Regions from separate parts of the Peribacillus sp. NPDC097224 genome, predicted to be linked through region 1. Evidence: riboswitches for the same ligand, from Rfam matches in the RefSeq annotation. Region 1 holds a riboswitch; the other holds the start of a gene.
What was found. Region 1 has a riboswitch for FMN ahead of ribE (riboflavin synthase). Riboswitches for the same ligand answer to the same signal wherever they lie in the genome.
Positions count from the first base shown of each region.

Region 1 (9,567 bases):
AAAGCCATTTATCCAGGAAGTCTGGAAAAAGTCAGGCTTTGCACAACTTACGCCGGTACAAACGAAAACGATTCCTGTCATTGCACAAGGAAAAGACGTCATGGCCGAATCTCCAACGGGGACGGGAAAGACACTTGCTTATTTACTGCCATTGCTTGAAAAAATAGATCCTGAAAAAAAATCCCCCCAAGCTTTAATCTTGGCTTCATCACGGGAATTGGTGATGCAGATCAATGAAGAGATTCGGATTTGGTCGGAAGGTAGCGGTATTTCTGGAGCAGCCTTCATTGGTGGTGCCAATGTGAAGCGTCAGTTGGACAAACTGAAGAAGCATCCACAAGTGATTGCGGGAACACCAGGCCGTGTCTATGAATTGATTGCCCAAAAGAAGTTGAAGATGCATGAAGTGAAAACGATCGTACTCGATGAAGGAGATCAATTGATCATTCCCGAGCATATGCAAACAATCAACAATATTATCAAAACGACGCTTAAGGACCGCCAAATCATGGTGTTCTCGGCGACCCTTCCCGAAGAAACGGAAAAAGTGGCCCGAGGATTCATGAATGAACCAGAATTGATCAAGGTTGATAAAAGTGAAAAAATGGATTCGAAGGTCGATCATCTTTATTTTGTAGTCGAAAGACGCGAAAAGTCCAAAATCTTGGAGAAAATCACAAGATTGAAAGATGTGAAGGCATTGGCCTTTTTGAACGATATTGCCGAGCTTAGCGTGTTACATGAGAAGCTTAAGTTTAAAGGCATCGAAATGGGCGTACTTCACGGGGAGTCGAATAAAGTCGATCGTGAAAAAGCGTTGCGTAAGCTTCGTTCTGGAAAGTCACCGATGTTGATTGCAACCGATGTGGCGGCCCGTGGACTTGATATTAAAGGACTGACAGCCGTCGTTCATATTGATATGGCTGAAAACATTGACCAATATATTCATCGGTCTGGTAGAACGGGACGTGCCGGAGCGGATGGCACGGTCATCTCGATCGTGACGGAAAGAGAAGAGCGTGAGTTGAAGAAAATGGCTCGCGAACTTGAAATCCCCTTAACGAAAGTCACTTTCTATGGTGGGAATATCGTAGAAGAAGAATAGGCTTGAAGAATGGAGATGGCCATGAAGGCTGTCTCTTTTTTTATGTTCTGTAGCGTAATCCGGCTATCCTCATTTGACGTTCCTATTTGATAGATTGCAAGCTTTTTAAAGGAAAACTGGCCGCTTCACAAGCTTTGTGGATGATTAACAAGGGCAACAGGACTGATCCTGTACGAATGCCCAGGCGACTTACATTGAAAACGCTTCCAAAATATGTTTTTTTAACATATGATAGATATAGCTATTTGGATAGGGGGAGTTAGAATGGGAGAGAAATATAAGCATATTGAAACAGCTGTGATTCATGAAGGATATGATTCGAAGGAGCATTTAGGAAGCTTGACCACACCTTTGTTTCAAACCTCGACATTTACGTTCGATACGGCCGAACAAGGGGAAAACCGGTTTGCTGGTTTAGAAGATGGATATATTTACTCGAGGCTGGGAAATCCGACGGTTCGGGTGCTGGAAGAGAAGATTGCGGCCTTGGAAGGCGGGGAAGCGGGACTTGCGTTTAGTTCAGGGATGGCTGCCGTGTCTGCGGTCCTTTTTGCTTTGACCAAAGCCGATGACCATATCGTTTGTTCAAAAGGGTTGTATGGATGTACTTTCGGCCTTCTTCAACTGATGGAGGAAAAATACCGGATCACCCACGATTTTTGCGATATGGAAACGGAGGACCAGCTAAGGAGCATGATCCGTCCGAATACGACCTGCATCTATGTTGAGACGCCGATTAATCCGACGATGAAAATGATCGATTTAGCATTGGTCATGAAAGTCGCCAAGGAGAATAATGTGCCTGTTGTGGTCGATAATACGTTTTCCACTCCATATTTACAGAAGCCACTGGAATTTGGATGTGATGTCGTCCTTCATAGTGCTACGAAGTATCTTTGTGGACATGGGGACGTTGTGGCGGGTCTGATTGTCGGAAAGAAGGAGTTTATCAATCAGGTGGCCATGACAACACAGAAGGATATCGGAGGGATTATTTCGCCATTTGATGCATGGTTGCTGTTGCGGGGATTGAAGACGTTGCCAGTCAGGATGGATCGTCACGCTTCTAATGCAACGGAGATCTTTCGCATGCTGAAACAGCATCAACGGGTTAAGGCCGTCTATTATCCAGGCGACGCAGAATCAGGGGATTATCGGATCATGGAAAAACAGATGAAATCCGGTGGAGGCATGATTTCCTTTGAACTGGAGGGGACAAAACAGGATGCCCAACGATTCCTCAATAACTTGAAGCTTATAAAAATCGCGGTCAGCCTAGGAGACGCTGAATCCTTGATCCAGCATCCCGCTACGATGACACACTCGTCCATCCCAAAAGAATCAAGAACGCAGATGGGCATCACCGACCAACTCATACGGCTCTCCGTCGGCCTAGAATCCTGGCATGACATCTGGTCTGACCTTGAACAGGCGTTTTAGGGGTCTGACCCCTTTTATTTCCTGAATTATTTCCTGAGGTTCCTGATCAGGACGGTTATGGATAGGATGAGGATGAGGGTGGCCAGGATATAGGATGTGGTGGTGATTGTCGGATGGGGCGTGCTGTTCCTTACGCCGATTCCGATGATGGCCCAGACGAAGACGAGTGGGTAGCACCAGTCCTTGTTTTTGATGGCAAAGATGAATGCCAGAGCCGTGGCTACGAGTAAGAGGGCGATCGTCCATGCTACATCGGAAATCCCGAAACCATTCCAGCCGATATAGGTCAGATAGTAGGAAATGTTAGCAATGGTCGCGACGCTCACCCATCCTAGATAGACGGAAAAGGGCATCAAGTCGAGAAAGGCATGCCTCACTTTTATAATGTTTGTGTAAATGACAATCAAGGTCAATAAAAGTGTAATGATGATGATGACGGATAACAGGAAGAATTCGTAATGCCAAGCTAATAGCCAGGCTCCGTTAAATATACAGCTTAAGGCGAACCATGGGAAAGAGACCATATATGCGGGACTTGTTTTATGTTTCCCCATAAACTGTCTGGCTACCCAGATGGCAAGAAGAAAATAAATCAATCCCCATATCGAGAATACATAGCCGGCTGGGGTAAAAAGAACGTCCAGTTTCCCGGAAACTTCCCCTGAGGTTTGGCCGTTGAAGGGAAGGTAATTAGCCAGGAAGTTCATCGTGATGACGAACAGATAGGCAACAAGGTTGATAAGAACAATTAGCATGTGTCTTCCTCCTTTGAATGAGATTGGGACATATTATCTTATTCCTTTTAAATTGGAGAGATAACCTTTTTTAGCACATCGGAAGGAAGGATTCTTACTTAGTGGAGAAAAGATGGTATTCAATTGTCTGTAAAGGGATAAAGGTACAACACGTCTAAAAAATAAGGACCTTGCTACTTTTATTGCAGCAAGGTCCTTTAAAGGTGTTTAATTAATTAATGAAATTAGGATTTAGCGTTAACAACCGTTTCATCCTTTTTTTCGGGGGTTACATATTCTTCTTTTAATATGGAATAATAGGCGCTGTCTAATAATGTACCCTTCGTCATGTGGCTTTTACGGTGAATCCCTTCACACTTCATGCCTAAGCGATCCAATACTTTCCCGGATGCGGCATTTATCACATCACATTCAGCAAATACTCGCTCCAAATCCAAAACATTGAAGGCTAATTCCAGTATTGATTTTCCCGCTTCGGTCATATAGCCTTTACCCCAGAAATTCCGGTTTAAAGTATAACCCAGTTCTCCACATTTGTTCGATTCATGCACTCTGAATTCGATAGCCCCAATCATTTTGTTGTCTTCCTTTAACACGAGTGCATATTTGCCGATAGGCTCTTCCAAGAAATAGTTCGCTATGAAGTTCTTAGTCTGGTCCAAATCTTTATGTTTGTCGTAAAGGTAACGTGTCGTTTCTTCATCAGATGTATATTCATACATATCCTCAGCATCATCAAGCGAAACCGGACGTAAGATGATACGCTCACTTTCGATATGATTGTGCTGAACCATTAAAAGGTTTGTCTTTCCCATTTGAATTCCCCATTTATTCTTGATTTTCCAATTATTATAGCATAATTCAGTACATTTAATAAGAAAATAATGGAATAAAATTCTAGCATCTCTCTTGGATCGTGTATACGAGATTCGTATGATGGCAGGGATCTATTGATATGTAAGCACCACGGCTATAGTCGCTTACATAGGATGGATTCCTCCCTTTTCTTATAGGATTTGCTTGCAACTATCGATTCATTTTAGGATAGATGTTTTACATCCGTACTTTAGAGTGTTAAAATAATAGAAGATTCAAAAAAATAGTTAGTCCTTCGGGGTCGGGTGAAAATCCCAACCGGCGGTGATGAAGCAATTCTAAGCCCGCGAGCCTGATAAAGGCAGGATTTGGTGAGAATCCAAAGCCGACAGTACAGTCTGGATGGGAGAAGGACGTGTGAAATCCAAGTGTATACGTACGCCTATTTTTTCAGAATATGAAATGATGGGTTTATTAGGTATACCATTTTTTTCACTCATTTCTCCTGCTAACTCCTTAGGCAATCCTAAGGGGTTTTTTATATGTGTATAAAAGGGGGAGAAACTATGTTTACCGGAATCATTGAGGAGATCGGCACGGTTCATTCCATGAAAAAGGGAAGAAGCAGCATGGAACTGGCCATTTCCTCTAAGAAAGTACTGGAAGATGTTCATCTTGGAGACAGCATTTCCGTTAACGGGGTCTGTTTGACGGTGACTTCCTTCACACAGACTTTATTTACGGTCGATGTGATGCCGGAAACGGTGAAAGCTTCATCGATCCGGACATTGAAACCAGGTTCAGAAGTGAATCTTGAACGTGCGATGAGTGCTAATGGACGTTTCGGCGGCCATTTCGTTTCAGGTCATATTGATGGAACGGGCACCATCATGAAAAAAGAACGAAAAGAAAATGCCGTCTATTATGTGATTCAGCTGGAAGAAGGGCTCAGTACATACTGTATGCCAAAAGGATCTGTTGCCATCGATGGGACAAGCTTGACGATATTCGGCATCGAGGGAAATTTGCTGACTGTATCACTCATTCCCTTGACCCATCAGGATACCATTTTGGGCAGGAAGGCGGCAGGCGATATCGTAAACATTGAAAACGACATGTTAGGGAAATATATCATACATCAAATGAAAAACAGCGAATCAAAACCAGGACTGGATTTAGCATTCTTGTCTAAGCATGGATTCTAATAAATGGAGGTGTACAGGATGTTCCATACCATTGAAGAAGCGATTGAAGATTTGAAAGCTGGGAAAGTAATCATCATTTCCGATGATGAAGACCGCGAAAATGAAGGGGATTTCGTGGTGCTTGCAGAAAAGGCGACACCCGAAGCCATTAACTTTATGGCGACGCATGGCCGTGGGTTGATTTGTACGACGATTACCGAACAGTTGGCGAAAAAGCTGAACTTGCATCCGATGGTCAATGATAACACCGATCATCATGGGACGGCCTTCACCGTAAGTATCGATCATAAAAGCACGTCTACCGGAATCAGTGCGTTCGAGCGGTCCATTACCATCCTTGAGCTTTTGAAGGAAGATTCGGTTGCCGAGGACTTTCAACGCCCGGGGCACACTTTTCCGTTGATAGCCAAGGCAGGGGGCGTGTTAAGCCGCACGGGACATACGGAAGCCTCCGTCGACTTGGCCAAGTTATGTGGGGCTGCTCCAGCAGGTGTCATTTGTGAAATCATGAATGAAGATGGAAGCATGGCACGTGTATCCGACTTGGAACTAATTGCGGATAAATTCAACCTGAAATTCATTACGATTGCGGACTTGGTACAATACCGTAAGCAAAAGGAATCATCGCAAGAACAGGTATACATTCAAAATGCATGATGTTTTTAAAATGAGGAGGAAATAGACATGGGGAAAATTATCGAAGCACAATTAATCGGATCGGGACTGAAAGTGGGAATCGTGGTTGGAAGGTTCAATGAGTTCATTACAAGCAAGCTATTGGGCGGAGCATTGGATGGTCTGAAACGCCACGGTGTTGACGAGGATGACGTGGACATCGCTTGGGTGCCAGGAGCATTTGAATTGCCGCTCATTGCCAAGAAACTTGTGAACACGGGGAAATACGACGCAGTGATTGGATTAGGGACGGTCATCAGAGGTTCTACTTCGCATTATGATTATGTCTGCAATGAAGCAGCGAAAGGAATGGCCTCCGTTGCTTTGGATACCGGCGTTCCGGTCATCTTCGGATTATTGACGACGGAAAATATCGAGCAGGCCATTGAACGGGCCGGCACGAAATCGGGAAATAAAGGATATGAAGCAGCGGTCAGTGCCATAGAAATGGCGAACCTTGGAAAACTGATTGAACAATAAATTAGATAGAAAGCCGCGGAAGGGCAACCATCCGCGGCTTTCTTCTTGAACAAACAAATTACTTCTCGCTGACTGTCAGCTTTTCCAGGCTTCTTAAAAGGTCTTCAAAACTGGAGAAGTTACTTTCCATTTGGGTAATGAGGGTATTCTGATCGACCACGCTCGCGGCGACTTCCTCCAGGGAAGCGGCATTTTCCTGTACGATGCTGGCAATATTGGTCACTTCATTCGTTGCCGTACTCGAGTTTTGCGTCAAAGCTTGAAGCATGGTTTGAAGTTTGATCGATTGTTCCATGACTTGGAGCGTGTTTCCTTCCATCTCTTTGAAAACGTGTTCGACATCTTCGGAGTTTTTCTTTATCATGCCTGCAACATCCAAGCTCTGATTCACGCCATCTGTCACCTCATTAGACTTGATGGAGATATGATGTAAGATTTGCTGGATTTGATTGGTCGCCTGTCGGCTGTTTATAGCAAGCTTCCTGATCTCATCCGCAACCACGGCAAAGCTCTTCCCATGTTCCCCCGCTCGTGCCGCCTCGATGGAGGCATTCAAGGAAATTAAGTTCGTTTGGTCCGAGATGTCTTCGATTGTTGCCAGAATCGTTTGGATCTGCTTATTTTGTTGATTCAATTCTTCCATTAAGAAGGCGGTCTGTTTAGCCTTTTCCCCCACGGATATAATATCTTGGGCAAGGATGATCATCGCCTGACGTCCATCTTTGGTGCTTGATTCATTTTCTACCGTATGGACTTTCATTTTATCGGATGCAAGGGTGGCCTGTTGAACTTCTACATCGAATGAATCGATGGAATCTTTCACTTCATTGGCGCTTAATGCCTGGGATTCAATATTCCTTGTGACTTCTATAAAGGCATTCGTGATTTCCTTGGAGATATTTCCAGTGACTTGGACATTGGCTTGCAGCTCATTGTAAAAGTCGGTCAATCCATGAACGGATTTGGTGATTTCGTCAAGCATATCCTTGGTCTTGATTTCCGTTTGTCGGCTCTTAGCAAGCTCGACCAAAGCGACATTAATCGAAGCACTACCGATTAAACTGAAAAAGACGGATAAAATGGCAGTTAAAATAAATAAAAGAATGATACCAAGTACAGTGACGCCCTTTTCAGATAAAACCATGGAAAAAGGTTCTGACCATAAAATCAGGTAAATCAGGAACCCTGAATATAGGACGATCGACAAGATGACATGATAATAATCGTAATAAATGGACGCAAAAAGAAGCCCTAGATATAACAGGACCAATGACAAAGGGCTACTGGACTGGATGATGATCGAAGCGAATAAAAGGTTGATCGTGATGCCGATAAGATAGGGCACCCCGAGTGTCCATTTTTTTTGCTTGATCAAAATGGAGGCCACAACGGCGGGGATGATGCTAAAAAGGGCAATGATTCCAATGTTTAGAGTCGGTATGCCGACTGTGAATGAAAATAGGAGGCCGGCAGCAATCGTGAATAGTGTATAGATGATGATGGCCGAGTGTCTTGAGTTATTTATTATTTCTCTTGATGCACGATCTGATCTGAACTGATACATTGTCATACCTCGATTTCTATTTAGTAACTCATCTATATTACGATGTAAATATTACAAAATAAAGAAAAAAATTGAAGGTGGTCGATTTTTTTTTACGTTCAAAGCGGTTTTGGGTGGAACCGTGTTAAAATAGTCGGATGTGATTATGCTACAATTGTAAAGATTGCAATTGAAAATCATTTCTTAGGGAAAAGTAAATATATTAGTTTTTAGGAGGGGTTTATGTGTACTATCTTTTTACACATAATGATTTAGACGGGGTCGGCTGCGGAATCGTCGCGAAGCTTGCATTCGGGGAAGACGTGGTAGTTAGCTATAATTCAATCGGCCGCCTTAATCAGAATGTCGAAGCATTTCTTGAGCAGGCGAATATCGAGGATACATTGATTGTTACCGATCTTTCGGTAAATGAAGATAATGAAAAAATGATTACGCAATTCGTTGAGGATGGAGGACATGCACTTTTAATCGACCATCATAAGTCGGCACTGCATTTGAATGAACATGACTGGGCATCTGTTACGGTTGAACAGGAAGACGGCAAACAAACGGCAGCCACTTCTTTATTCTATCAATATGCGGTGGATCAAAAGTGGCTGGAGCCTTCCCGGATTTTCTCTGAATTCGTTGAATTGGTTCGACAATATGATACATGGGAATGGCAGGCCAATAATAATGTAACGGCCAAACGGTTGAATGACTTATTCTTCATGATTCCGATTGAAGAATTCGAAACGAAGATTGCACATAAGCTCTCATCAGCTGAAAACTTCGCGTTTGATGAAGTGGAACAGACTCTTTTGGGAGTGGAAGAGAGTCGTGTGGATCGGTACATAAATAGGAAAAAAAGAGAAGTGTATCAGGCTACGGTCGGTCCTCATACAGTTGGGGTGGTCCATGCCGAGTCTTACCATTCGGAATTGGGTAATGAGCTATCAAAAGAATTTTCCCATCTGGATTATATTGCGATCCTTATGGTCGGAAGCAAAAGAATCAGTTTCCGCACCATCCATGATGAGATAGATGTAGCTGAGGTTGCAGGGAAATATGATGGGGGCGGCCATCAAAAAGCCGCAGGTTGTACGATGTCGGAAAAAGCATACAGCCAATTCGTCGAGAAGACATTCTTCTCTGAACCGATTAAGCGCGACGCTCATAAGAACCAATTGAATGTGAAGAATTCACCAGAAGGTTGCCTATATTCAACGAGAGATAAACAGGATATCTTCATTTATGAAAATGATGAAGAAGAAGAGTGGATCATTGAAGTGAATGGAAAACTGATAAAGAAATCGTTTGATACGTTCGAGGAAGCGGAAAAATACACGAAACGTAAATATGTAGCCTGGCTTGCGAACGATGAAAGATACGAAGAGTTTGTGAATAGAGGGTAAGGCAATGCAGCTGTCCAAATTTGGGCGGCTGTTATTTGCAGTTGTTATATGGAGGGAAAAAAACGAGGGTAGTACCTTAGTTCTTTTCTCCTAAAAACGCTTGACAAAGATTCGATTATACTGAATAATCTTA
Region 1 is NZ_JBIWDK010000004.1:191,285-200,851, reverse strand. Features, by position in the region: gene ACIQXR_RS10450 (DEAD/DEAH box helicase) at 1-1,105, shown strand, start outside; gene megL (methionine gamma-lyase) at 1,370-2,545, shown strand; gene ACIQXR_RS10440 (tryptophan-rich sensory protein) at 2,572-3,300, opposite strand; gene ACIQXR_RS10435 (GNAT family N-acetyltransferase) at 3,525-4,115, opposite strand; FMN riboswitch at 4,404-4,534, shown strand; gene ribE (riboflavin synthase) at 4,683-5,321, shown strand; partial or broken gene ribB (3,4-dihydroxy-2-butanone-4-phosphate synthase) at 5,340-5,942, shown strand; gene ribH (6,7-dimethyl-8-ribityllumazine synthase) at 6,006-6,476, shown strand; gene ACIQXR_RS10415 (methyl-accepting chemotaxis protein) at 6,535-8,040, opposite strand; gene ACIQXR_RS10410 (DHH family phosphoesterase) at 8,265-9,434, shown strand.

Region 2 (9,567 bases), on a different contig from region 1:
AAGGTCAAGTGCATGCTTGCGATGTGAGAGGCAGATGAGGGTCGTTCAACAAAAAAAGGATGCCCGCTAGTGGGGCATCCTTAAGTGGAAATTATAAAGCTATTCGGGCCATGAAAGTAATTTCTTGTGTTTCCTCTAAGAATTGCTTCATATTATCTTCTAATGGTTTATCGAAACTCAATACCATGATAGCTTCCCCGCCAGCTTCTTTACGACCAACTTGCATAGTCGCGATATTTACGGCATGATCACCAAGAATTTTACCGACGTTACCGATTACTCCAGGTTTATCAGTGTGTTGGATATAAAGTAAATTAGCTTCTGGATGGAAATCAATTTTGAAACCATTCAGATTGACAATCCGGGAACCATAGTTCTCGATATGAGTACCACTAATGGTTAATTCGCGAGTGTCGCCTTTTACTTTTAGACTGATCAGGTTAGAATAACCTAGAGAGTCAGTAGAAACCTTTTCGCCAATGGTAATGCCACGCTCTTTAGCAACCAATAGCGCATTCACTTCATTAACTGAAGCATCTACTCTTGATTTGAAGAAGCCTGCTATTAGGCTTTTTGTTAGAATAGCGGTGTCGAAGTCCAATGACTCACCTGCATAAGTTACGGAAATCTCCTGAATGCCTTCTTTCATGCATTGTGAGGCAATGGAGCCCATTTGTTGGACTAGTTGATAGAATGGCTGAACCTTTTCAAACACCTCTTTAGAAATGGCTGGAAGGTTAATTGAACTTGATACAGGATTACCTTCAAAATAGGTTAATACTTCTTGGGCGACTTGAACGGCAACATTCAATTGGGCTTCTTTAGTGGAAGCTCCTAAATGAGGAGTAGCGATGACGTTATCAAGTTCAAGTAATTTATGGCCAAGCGGTGGTTCTTCAACAAAAACATCCAATGCGGCTCCAGCTACATGTCCCTCGACAATCATTTCATATAAATCATCTTCATCAAGGATTCCGCCACGTGCACAGTTTAATACGTACACGCCTTTTTTACAGGTTAGTAACTTTTCTTTATTGATTAACCCTCTAGTTTCGTCCGTTAGAGGTGTATGTACAGTGATTATATCTGCTTTAGGGAGCAATTCATCTAAAGTCAGGGAAGTTACGGACATTTTTTTTGCACGATCAGCTGTTAAGAATGGGTCATAAACTATGACTTCCATGCCGAAAACTTTTGCGCGTTTGGCAATCTCTCCACCAATTCGTCCGAAACCAACAATACCTAAAGTTTTTCCGCGAAGTTCCGTTCCTGTATAAGAAGATCGTTTCCATTCTCCATTTTTCAGGGAAGCATAAGCTTGCGGAATATGGCGCATCAAAGAAGCCATCATGGCAAATGTATGTTCAGCTGTTGAAATTGTATTTCCGTCAGGAGCATTCACAACAACGATTCCTCGTTTTGTTGCAGCAGGAATGTCAATGTTATCAACGCCGACACCTGCGCGAGCAATGATCTTTAGTTTTGGCATGCGGTTCATTAAATCTTCTGTAACTTTTGTTGCACTTCTAACCAGTATTGCATCGATCTGATCAAGTTCGTTTGCTGCTTCTTCTACAGTCTTCTGAATAAGAAGAATATTGGATGCCTCTGTAAGCGGTCCGAGTCCTTCTGGTTTGATGGCATCTGCTACTAAAATCTGATACACGTGTAAACACCTTCCTAGGTAAAATTCTCTTAAATTTCAGTTAATTTTACAATTGAAATAGGAAAACTGTCAATTTGGCATACCTGTATGTAAGCGCTTTAATTAAATTTACTTTGAAATTCACTCGTCCAAAACCGCAAGGGTAAAGGGTTTGAGCCGTAATTTTCTAAAAATAAAAATTATTTTAGACCGAGTAAAACGTCGTGATTATAAATACATATTTTGTTTAAAATGAATAAAAGTGTAATATTTGATTGTCGTAAATTCATAGTTGCGATGAAAATACTATTCAAAAAAAGAAAAATCATTTATAATGAAAATTGTAAATTAATTTTATAGGTCTATCTTCGGGGCGGGGTGTAACTCCCCACCGGCGGTGATGAAGAAAAATTCTTCTAAGCCCGCGAGCCTTAGGGCAGGATTTGGTGAGATTCCAAAGCCGACAGTATAGTCTGGATGGGAGAAGATGGAGGTTCCTGAATGCGTTCAAACAGTCAAGTGCTGAACGTTTGTTTGATGAAACCTTTAATTTATCCCTTTAATTCTGTCGGAATTAAGGGGTTTTTTATTGAACATCAACATTCATGAAGGATCCCTAACCTCTTTTTCAAGGTAGATCAAGAAAAAGAAGGAGAGAGAACTATGAAATCGAACAAAGTTAAAAAGATGGTCACACTTGCAATGCTAGGAAGTCTTTCCTACCTACTAATGCTTTTGAATTTTCCATTTCCGGGATTTCCGCCTTTTCTGAACATTGATTTTAGTGACATCCCAGCACTGATGGCGGCATTGATTTTCGGACCGCTTGCAGGAGTTTTAGTTGAATTCCTGAAAAACTTATTGGATATGGTCATGACTGGAAGCGATACGGGTGTACCGGTTGGACATATCTCTAACTTTATAGCGGGGGTATTATTCATACTGCCAACATATTATGTATATAAAAAAATAAGTTCGAAAAAAGGAATGACATTTGCCTTGCTAGCCGGGACAGTTTCCATGGCGCTAATTATGAGTGTCTTGAACTATTATGTCTTTTTACCGGCATATACTTTCTTTATGGGATGGGATGCCATGACTGCACCAGAGTCAAGACAATTCGTAACTGCGGCAATACTCCCTTTTAACATCATTAAAGGGGTGCTCATCACTTCCGTTTTCATGCTATTATTTGTTAAACTCCAAACATGGATCAATAAAACAAGTGTTATATAAACATGCTTAATATATAAAAAGAGGCAGAAACAACCAGATGATAACTGGGTTGTTTCTGCCTCTTTAATGTATGGGGAGAAGTTTTAAAAAATACATAAAAAAAGCCATTCTCAAAATGAAAATGGCTTTTATACTTATTCGAATTTTAAAGCGTCGCCCTCGAATGATTCGTCTGCGACTTTGATAGAGTCTGTGGGGCATCCTTCAAATGCATCCATCATGTCATCTATAAGAACATCGGGGATTTCAACGATTCCTTCGTTATCATCTAGCGTAACAAAAGCAATTCCTTCATCATCATAATCATAGATATCTGGTGCTGCAGCTCCACAAGCTCCACAAGCGATACATGTTTCTTTATCAACAATAGTAAATTTAGCCATGAATAAAACCCCTCCTAAGTTGATTTACAACTCAAAACCTTTTTATTATAGATTAACATCTCTTTCTTATTGTAAGACCGAATGCCGAACTTATCAATAGAAAATGTAACGATAATACGGCAGTATATGAAAAGTCAACACAAATTATTGGGAAAATTTCTTTATAACGAGTACGTATTTAGTTGTTTATTCACAAATATCGTTGCATATATGACATAAAAAAAGGCGGTATTTGCAGATTTTTGTTACAATATAATTGGATAAATGGAACAAGGATGTGAGTTTCATGAACAATTATCTTCAAGCAATCATTTTATATGCGATACAAAAGTTCCAAGGTGAGCGTTCCATCTACGCAATTTATCATATGCTTCAGGGTAAAAAATCGTCCCAGACTATTCAGGATGCGCATTTATTTGGTCTGACGAATATATTTGGGACTATGCCTCGTTTTACCCGGGAGGAGTTATCTCAAAACATAAAATTGTTTCTTGAACTGAAACTAATCGAACCAACGGAAAAAAATGATGTGTATTTGATTAGTGAACAAGGAGGAGGGGCGTTGGCCTCTTATTTCAAAAAGTGGCCTCTTCCTTTATCACTAAATGGGTGGAAATACCAAAACATCACCCCGGATTTTTGGAGAAGACTCAATCTTCTTATCCAAACTATATCCCATATTGTCCACAATGAAAGGCCTTTTTATCCGATACAACAGAATCAACGAGTACAGGAATTCGTAAAGGGTTTTTTATATGCCAACCAACAAAATCGAGAGTTACTTGCTCAGCATCTTTTTGATGAATTGGTCACCCTCTTAGAGATGCAAAGTGAGTTGAACCGTGACATTTTTGTTTTGAAAATTACGGGAGTCAATCGAATCGGACTTACGTTTGAGCAGATTGGAAAAAGGAAAGAAATTGATGAGTGGTTTGTGCACTACGTTTTTCTCGATTCATTGCATCAAATGCTCGCAGAGATATCAACAGTACGCGATTACCCTCTGTTGGCTTCTCTAATCCATGATTGGAAAAATGGTGGGCATCCTCATCTAACACAATCGACACATACGACTCTGCAATATATTCAGGCAGGGAAAACGCTACAGGAAATTGCAGAGATTCGTCGTTTAAAAGGAAATACGATTGAGGATCATCTCGTAGAAATCGTGCTATCGGACAAAAGTTTTTCGATAAATGACTATGTTCCAATAGAGGATGAAGACAAAATCATTACGGTCATTAAACGGTTGAATACGAGAAAACTCAAGGTAATCAAGGAAGCTGTCGATAATGAGCAAATTAGTTTTTTTCAAATAAGGCTTGTACTTGCGAAAATAGGTGATAGAGGATGAACTTGAATACAGTCCTGAAAGATAAATTTGGATTTGACAATTTTCGTCCTGGACAGTATGAGGTAATCGAATCCTTGCTAGAAGGGACCCACACATTGGCAATGCTTCCCACAGGGTCTGGTAAATCATTATGTTATCAACTCCCTGCTTACCTTATCAATAAGACGGCTATAATTGTTTCGCCGTTATTATCCCTGATGCAGGATCAGGCGGATCAGCTTAAGATGAGAGGAGAAAAAAGTGTTCTGACCCTCAATTCTTTTTTGACCGCGTATCAAAAAAAACAGGCATTTGAACGATTGCAAACGTATCGGTTTATTTTTCTGTCTCCCGAAATGCTTGGGCTAGAAAGTGTAATCCAGTCTTTAAGGAAAATTGACATAGGCTTATTTGTCATTGACGAGGCGCATTGCATTTCTCAATGGGGATATGATTTCAGGCCGGATTACTTGAACTTGGGAGAAGTGAGGCGTAAGTTAAATAACCCATTAACGCTTGCCTTGACGGCAACAGCAACAAAAGAAGTACGGGAAGATATTATCAGCAAATTGAATATATCCCAACATAAGGAAATCGTTTCATCCGTTGATCGGGAAAATATCGCGATACTTGTGGAAAATATATATAGCTACGAAGAAAAGCTTGCCCGTGTCCTCTCGCTTGTCAGGGAATTCCCAGGTAGTGGAATTATTTATTTTTCTTCGAAAAAAGTGGCTGAAGCGGTCTCGGGTTTTTTACAGGAAAATGGAGTCGGTAGTGTCAATTATTATCATGGAGGTATGGAACAGGAGCAAAGAATGCTCATTCAGCAGCAATTCATCTTGGGCCAGTTAAAAATCATTTGTGCAACGAGTGCGTTTGGAATGGGAGTCAATAAAGCTGATGTTAGATTTGTCATCCATTTTCATATGCCATCCACAATGGAATCATACCTTCAAGAAATAGGGAGGGCAGGCCGTGACCAAAAACAAAGTGTAGCCATTTTACTATATAGCGAAGGGGATGAAGGACTTCCGTTGCATTTGATGGAACAACAGCTACCAACTGACCATCAAATTGAGGCCGTTTGTTCGTATTTAAATGAAGCGAATAGAAGTATGGCTGATTTAAGTCTTTCTGAAAAAGAGCATCTTCTTCAGAGCTTTTCCTTGAATGATATTCAATTCCGTTTTTTTACACAATTTCTGACGGATGATGACTCACCATTGCATAGAACAAGGATGAAAGACTATTGTCATACAAGAAAGATGCAAAATCAGGCAAAGCTGAACGTTTTTTTGAATTGGATTCATACTAAAATATGTAGGCGTTTGGGCATTTTGCATTATTTTGAAGAAGAGCAGCGAAAAGGGAATGACGTATGTTGCGATCGTTGTGGAATAGATGCAAAAAATATCTTGGATGTATGGCCGGCAGTAAAGGAACAGCAGGGTAATTCATATTCTACATGGAAACAGGAATTAGCTTTTATCTTATTGGATAAGGATAATGGGCATGAAAAATAAGCAGGCGCAATTAATTAAACAGCTGACAGACAAACAGTTACTATATAATTTGTTCCTGACCCAAATTATTCTCTTAACGATTGGCTTTTTTTTAGGTATTATCTTATTTGAAGATTTTTCTACCTTTCGTTCTTTATTTGACATTAAAGATATGGATATTTTGTTGATAGGTGTCCCTGCTGGAATCTTAGTGGTCATTTTTGATGTGGTCATGATGAAAGTGACCCCTGTTTCCTATCAGGATGATGGTGGAGTCAATGAACGCATTTTCAGTAGCCTACCATATCCCATGATCTTTATCGTCTCTTTGTTAGTAGCGGTTAGCGAGGAATTATTATTTCGTGGTGTTATGCAGACACATATAGGCTTATTGTGGACGAGCATTATCTTTGCGGCGGTTCATTATCGTTACTTATTTAATTGGTTTTTATTTTTGAATGTGACGCTTTTAAGCTTTCTCATCGGATTTTTGTTTGAATGGACCCAAAATATTTTAGTGACGATCACAGCCCATTTTTTAATAGATTTTATCCTCGGTATATTAATAAGACATAAGTATGTAAAGCTGGCAGTATGTGAAGAGGGTGGTGACTTAGATGAGTCGTGTAAAAGAGAATGAAAACGATCAAGCTGGAGAACTTCGTACGCGATCCGATCGTCATAAGGTGAAGTCATCTTTACCAAAAAGAAGTGAGGTTCATCAGAGTAAAAAGAAAAAAAGCAAAGTGAAGATAAAGTTCCCAATGATTAAATTATTATCGCTATTTTTCATTTTGCTTCCTATAGGATTTTATAGTCTTTATACATACCTTCAGGATAGGCCTGAAAAGGATACCAAAAGTAGTGAAGTGGTGAATTTTAGTGATGACGAAGAAACTATAGAAGAGGCTGTGCCGACAACGGCAACGGCCGGGGATATTAAGGAAAAAGAAGAAAAAGATACTGCTAAGCTTAAAGAAAAAAAGCAAGAGGAAGATAAGGCTGCAGAAGAAAGAGCAAAGAAAAAAGCCAAACAAGAAGCGGAAGCAAAGGCTAAAGCAGAGGCGGAAGTAAAAGCCAAACAAGAAGCGGAAGCAAAGGCTAAAGCAGAAGCGGAAGCGAAAGCCAAACAAGAGGCAGAAGCAAAGGCTAAAGCAGAAGCGGAAGCGAAAGCCAAACAAGAAGCAGATAATAAAGTAGCTTCTGGGGATGCCGCAGCTACCAAATCGGAGGCTGACGGATATAAAGTTGTTTACCATACGGTTCAGGCAGAAGAGACATTGTTCAGGATTGCGATGAACTACTACAAATCGCAGGAAGGCATTGCGCTAATTCAGAAATGGAACGGGCTGAATGGCAATGAGATTTCGAAGGGACAAGTCTTGAAGATACCACTGAAAAAGTAAAAGCAAAAGCACTCTGTCTCTTAAGATCGACAGGGTGCTTTTTTTCCTAAGGTTGGGTTATTTATAGTAAAGGTCCGCCCCCATTATCATTTTTTCCAAGACAACCTCATATCATGATTTGAAGGATTAGGAAAGAGGGGGAAGATAAATGGAACCGGCAATCATTTTATTGGATGATAAAACCGATCAGGCGGCAAAACAAATGTTACAGAATGTTGTGGTCCGCAAAAAAAAATTCGAGACGCTCAAAAAGAAGCATCTTCATAGTTTATGGGCAACAATGATTATCGCTGCTCTTTTCTTGATATATCTTTATTTATATATAGTTGTTCCTTATTCCTATTCGTTCTTTAAGATGTTCAGTGTCTTTGTTGACCATTTTAGCCATTTTTTATTTTTGGCTGCGACGACCGGAATCTATGGTTATATGATGATGATCAAAAAGAAAATGGATAAAGCAGAAAAGGAATTTCAATTGCTTCGATGTGAAATTATCAACAAAAGCAAACAGTTGTGGGAAAAAGAGGATGAATGGAAAAATCGGCACAAGGTATTTGACATGATGAAGAAGAACTATGATATTAACTTATTTCATGAAAATAAATAAACTCCTAGTTAGGAATATTGAATAGCGGGTATTATGGTTTTATGAGTAAGTTTCGGAAGGATTTCGGTAATGAAAAGAAAGAAGGTTTAATGAAAGATGTTTTTGGTTTATGTGTTTTTGGGTTTGCTACTGCTTATATGTGTGATGGTTTTTTACATGTGGCGTACAGCTAAACAAGATAGGCTACTTATCCAGGATTTATATTTCAGCAACTTTCCGGAAGGATTTGGGGAAGTTCGGATTTTTTTTATTTCCGATCTACATCGGAGAATCATATCGGATCGTTTAATCGAAGATGTCGTTGGTAAAGCGGATTTAGTCATTATTGGAGGGGATATTAGGGAAAGTGGAGTCCCTTTAGAGCGGGTAGAAAAAAATATCTTGAAACTGAAAGAGATTGGTCCTATATATTTTGTATGGGGGAATAATGATTACGAAGGGGACTTTCATGAATTGGATGCCTCACTTCTGAATCTCGGGGTCAAGATATTGGATAACACTTCCGTTTCTTTTGAGTCGGAGTCAGGAGAAAAGGTTGCTCTCTTAGGCATAGATGATATTTCAGTTGAAAGAGACAGACTCGACCTTGCTCTTTCGGACTGCGGGGATGAGCATTTTCGGATTTTGATCAGTCACAATCCACTTGTTAAAGAACAACTAAAGTCAGAAAATCGTATCAGTCTCGTTCTTTCGGGGCATACCCATGGTGGGCAGATACGCATATTTGGATTTGGCCCATATCGTTTGGGAGGCATAAGGAACGAAACGGAATGCATGTACATAACTAGTAATGGATATGGGACAAGTACTGTGCCATTAAGGCTTGAGGCAAAGCCGGAAACCCATCTGTTCACATTGAAAAAAGGGAAATCTACAGAATATGGAGAGGTTTTGGAGAAAATCTATTAGGCCGTTAACTCAATGAGCATATTTGAATTTTACAGAGTGGAATTAATCCACTATAATTTCATCAATGATGTTCTGTTATTGGAGGCCTTGTAAACTTATGCAAGAAGGTAAATATAATATTAAGGCAGTTTCTAAACTGCTAGGTATCCAGCCAGGTACTTTACGGGCGTGGGAAAGACGTTATCACTTTATTGAACCTATCAGGAATGATTCAGGTCACAGATTGTATACGGAAAAGCATCTGCAAATCCTAAAGTGGTTAATCAATAAAACAGACCAAGGGTTCACGATTAGTCAAGCCGTTTCGTTGCTTGAAGGATCTGAAAGGATAGCGGAAGATGTCCACGAAACCAAGCAAAATAATGAACAAACGCTCAAATTAGCGAATGAACTCCTTGATGCACTGTTAAGCTTCAATGAAAATAAGGCCCAGCTGATTATTAGTCAGGCATTCAGTATGTACAGTATCGAGCAAACGGTAGTTGAAGTACTTGGAGGTATCTTGGTTCAAATAGGCAATAAATGGGAAAATGGTGAAATTAC
Region 2 is NZ_JBIWDK010000001.1:328,987-338,553, forward strand. Features, by position in the region: gene ACIQXR_RS01695 (hypothetical protein) at 1-1, shown strand, start outside; gene serA (phosphoglycerate dehydrogenase) at 92-1,666, opposite strand; FMN riboswitch at 2,006-2,138, shown strand; gene ACIQXR_RS01705 (ECF transporter S component) at 2,309-2,881, shown strand; gene ACIQXR_RS01710 (ferredoxin) at 3,016-3,264, opposite strand; gene ACIQXR_RS01715 (YpbB family protein) at 3,551-4,618, shown strand; gene ACIQXR_RS01720 (RecQ family ATP-dependent DNA helicase) at 4,615-6,123, shown strand; gene ACIQXR_RS01725 (CPBP family intramembrane glutamic endopeptidase) at 6,113-6,742, shown strand; gene ACIQXR_RS01730 (LysM peptidoglycan-binding domain-containing protein) at 6,720-7,508, shown strand; gene ACIQXR_RS01735 (DUF2663 family protein) at 7,657-8,115, shown strand; gene ACIQXR_RS01740 (metallophosphoesterase) at 8,272-9,024, shown strand; gene ACIQXR_RS01745 (MerR family transcriptional regulator) at 9,122-9,567, shown strand, end outside.
Region 2: another riboswitch for FMN. It lies ahead of ACIQXR_RS01705 (ECF transporter S component); the one in region 1 lies ahead of ribE (riboflavin synthase).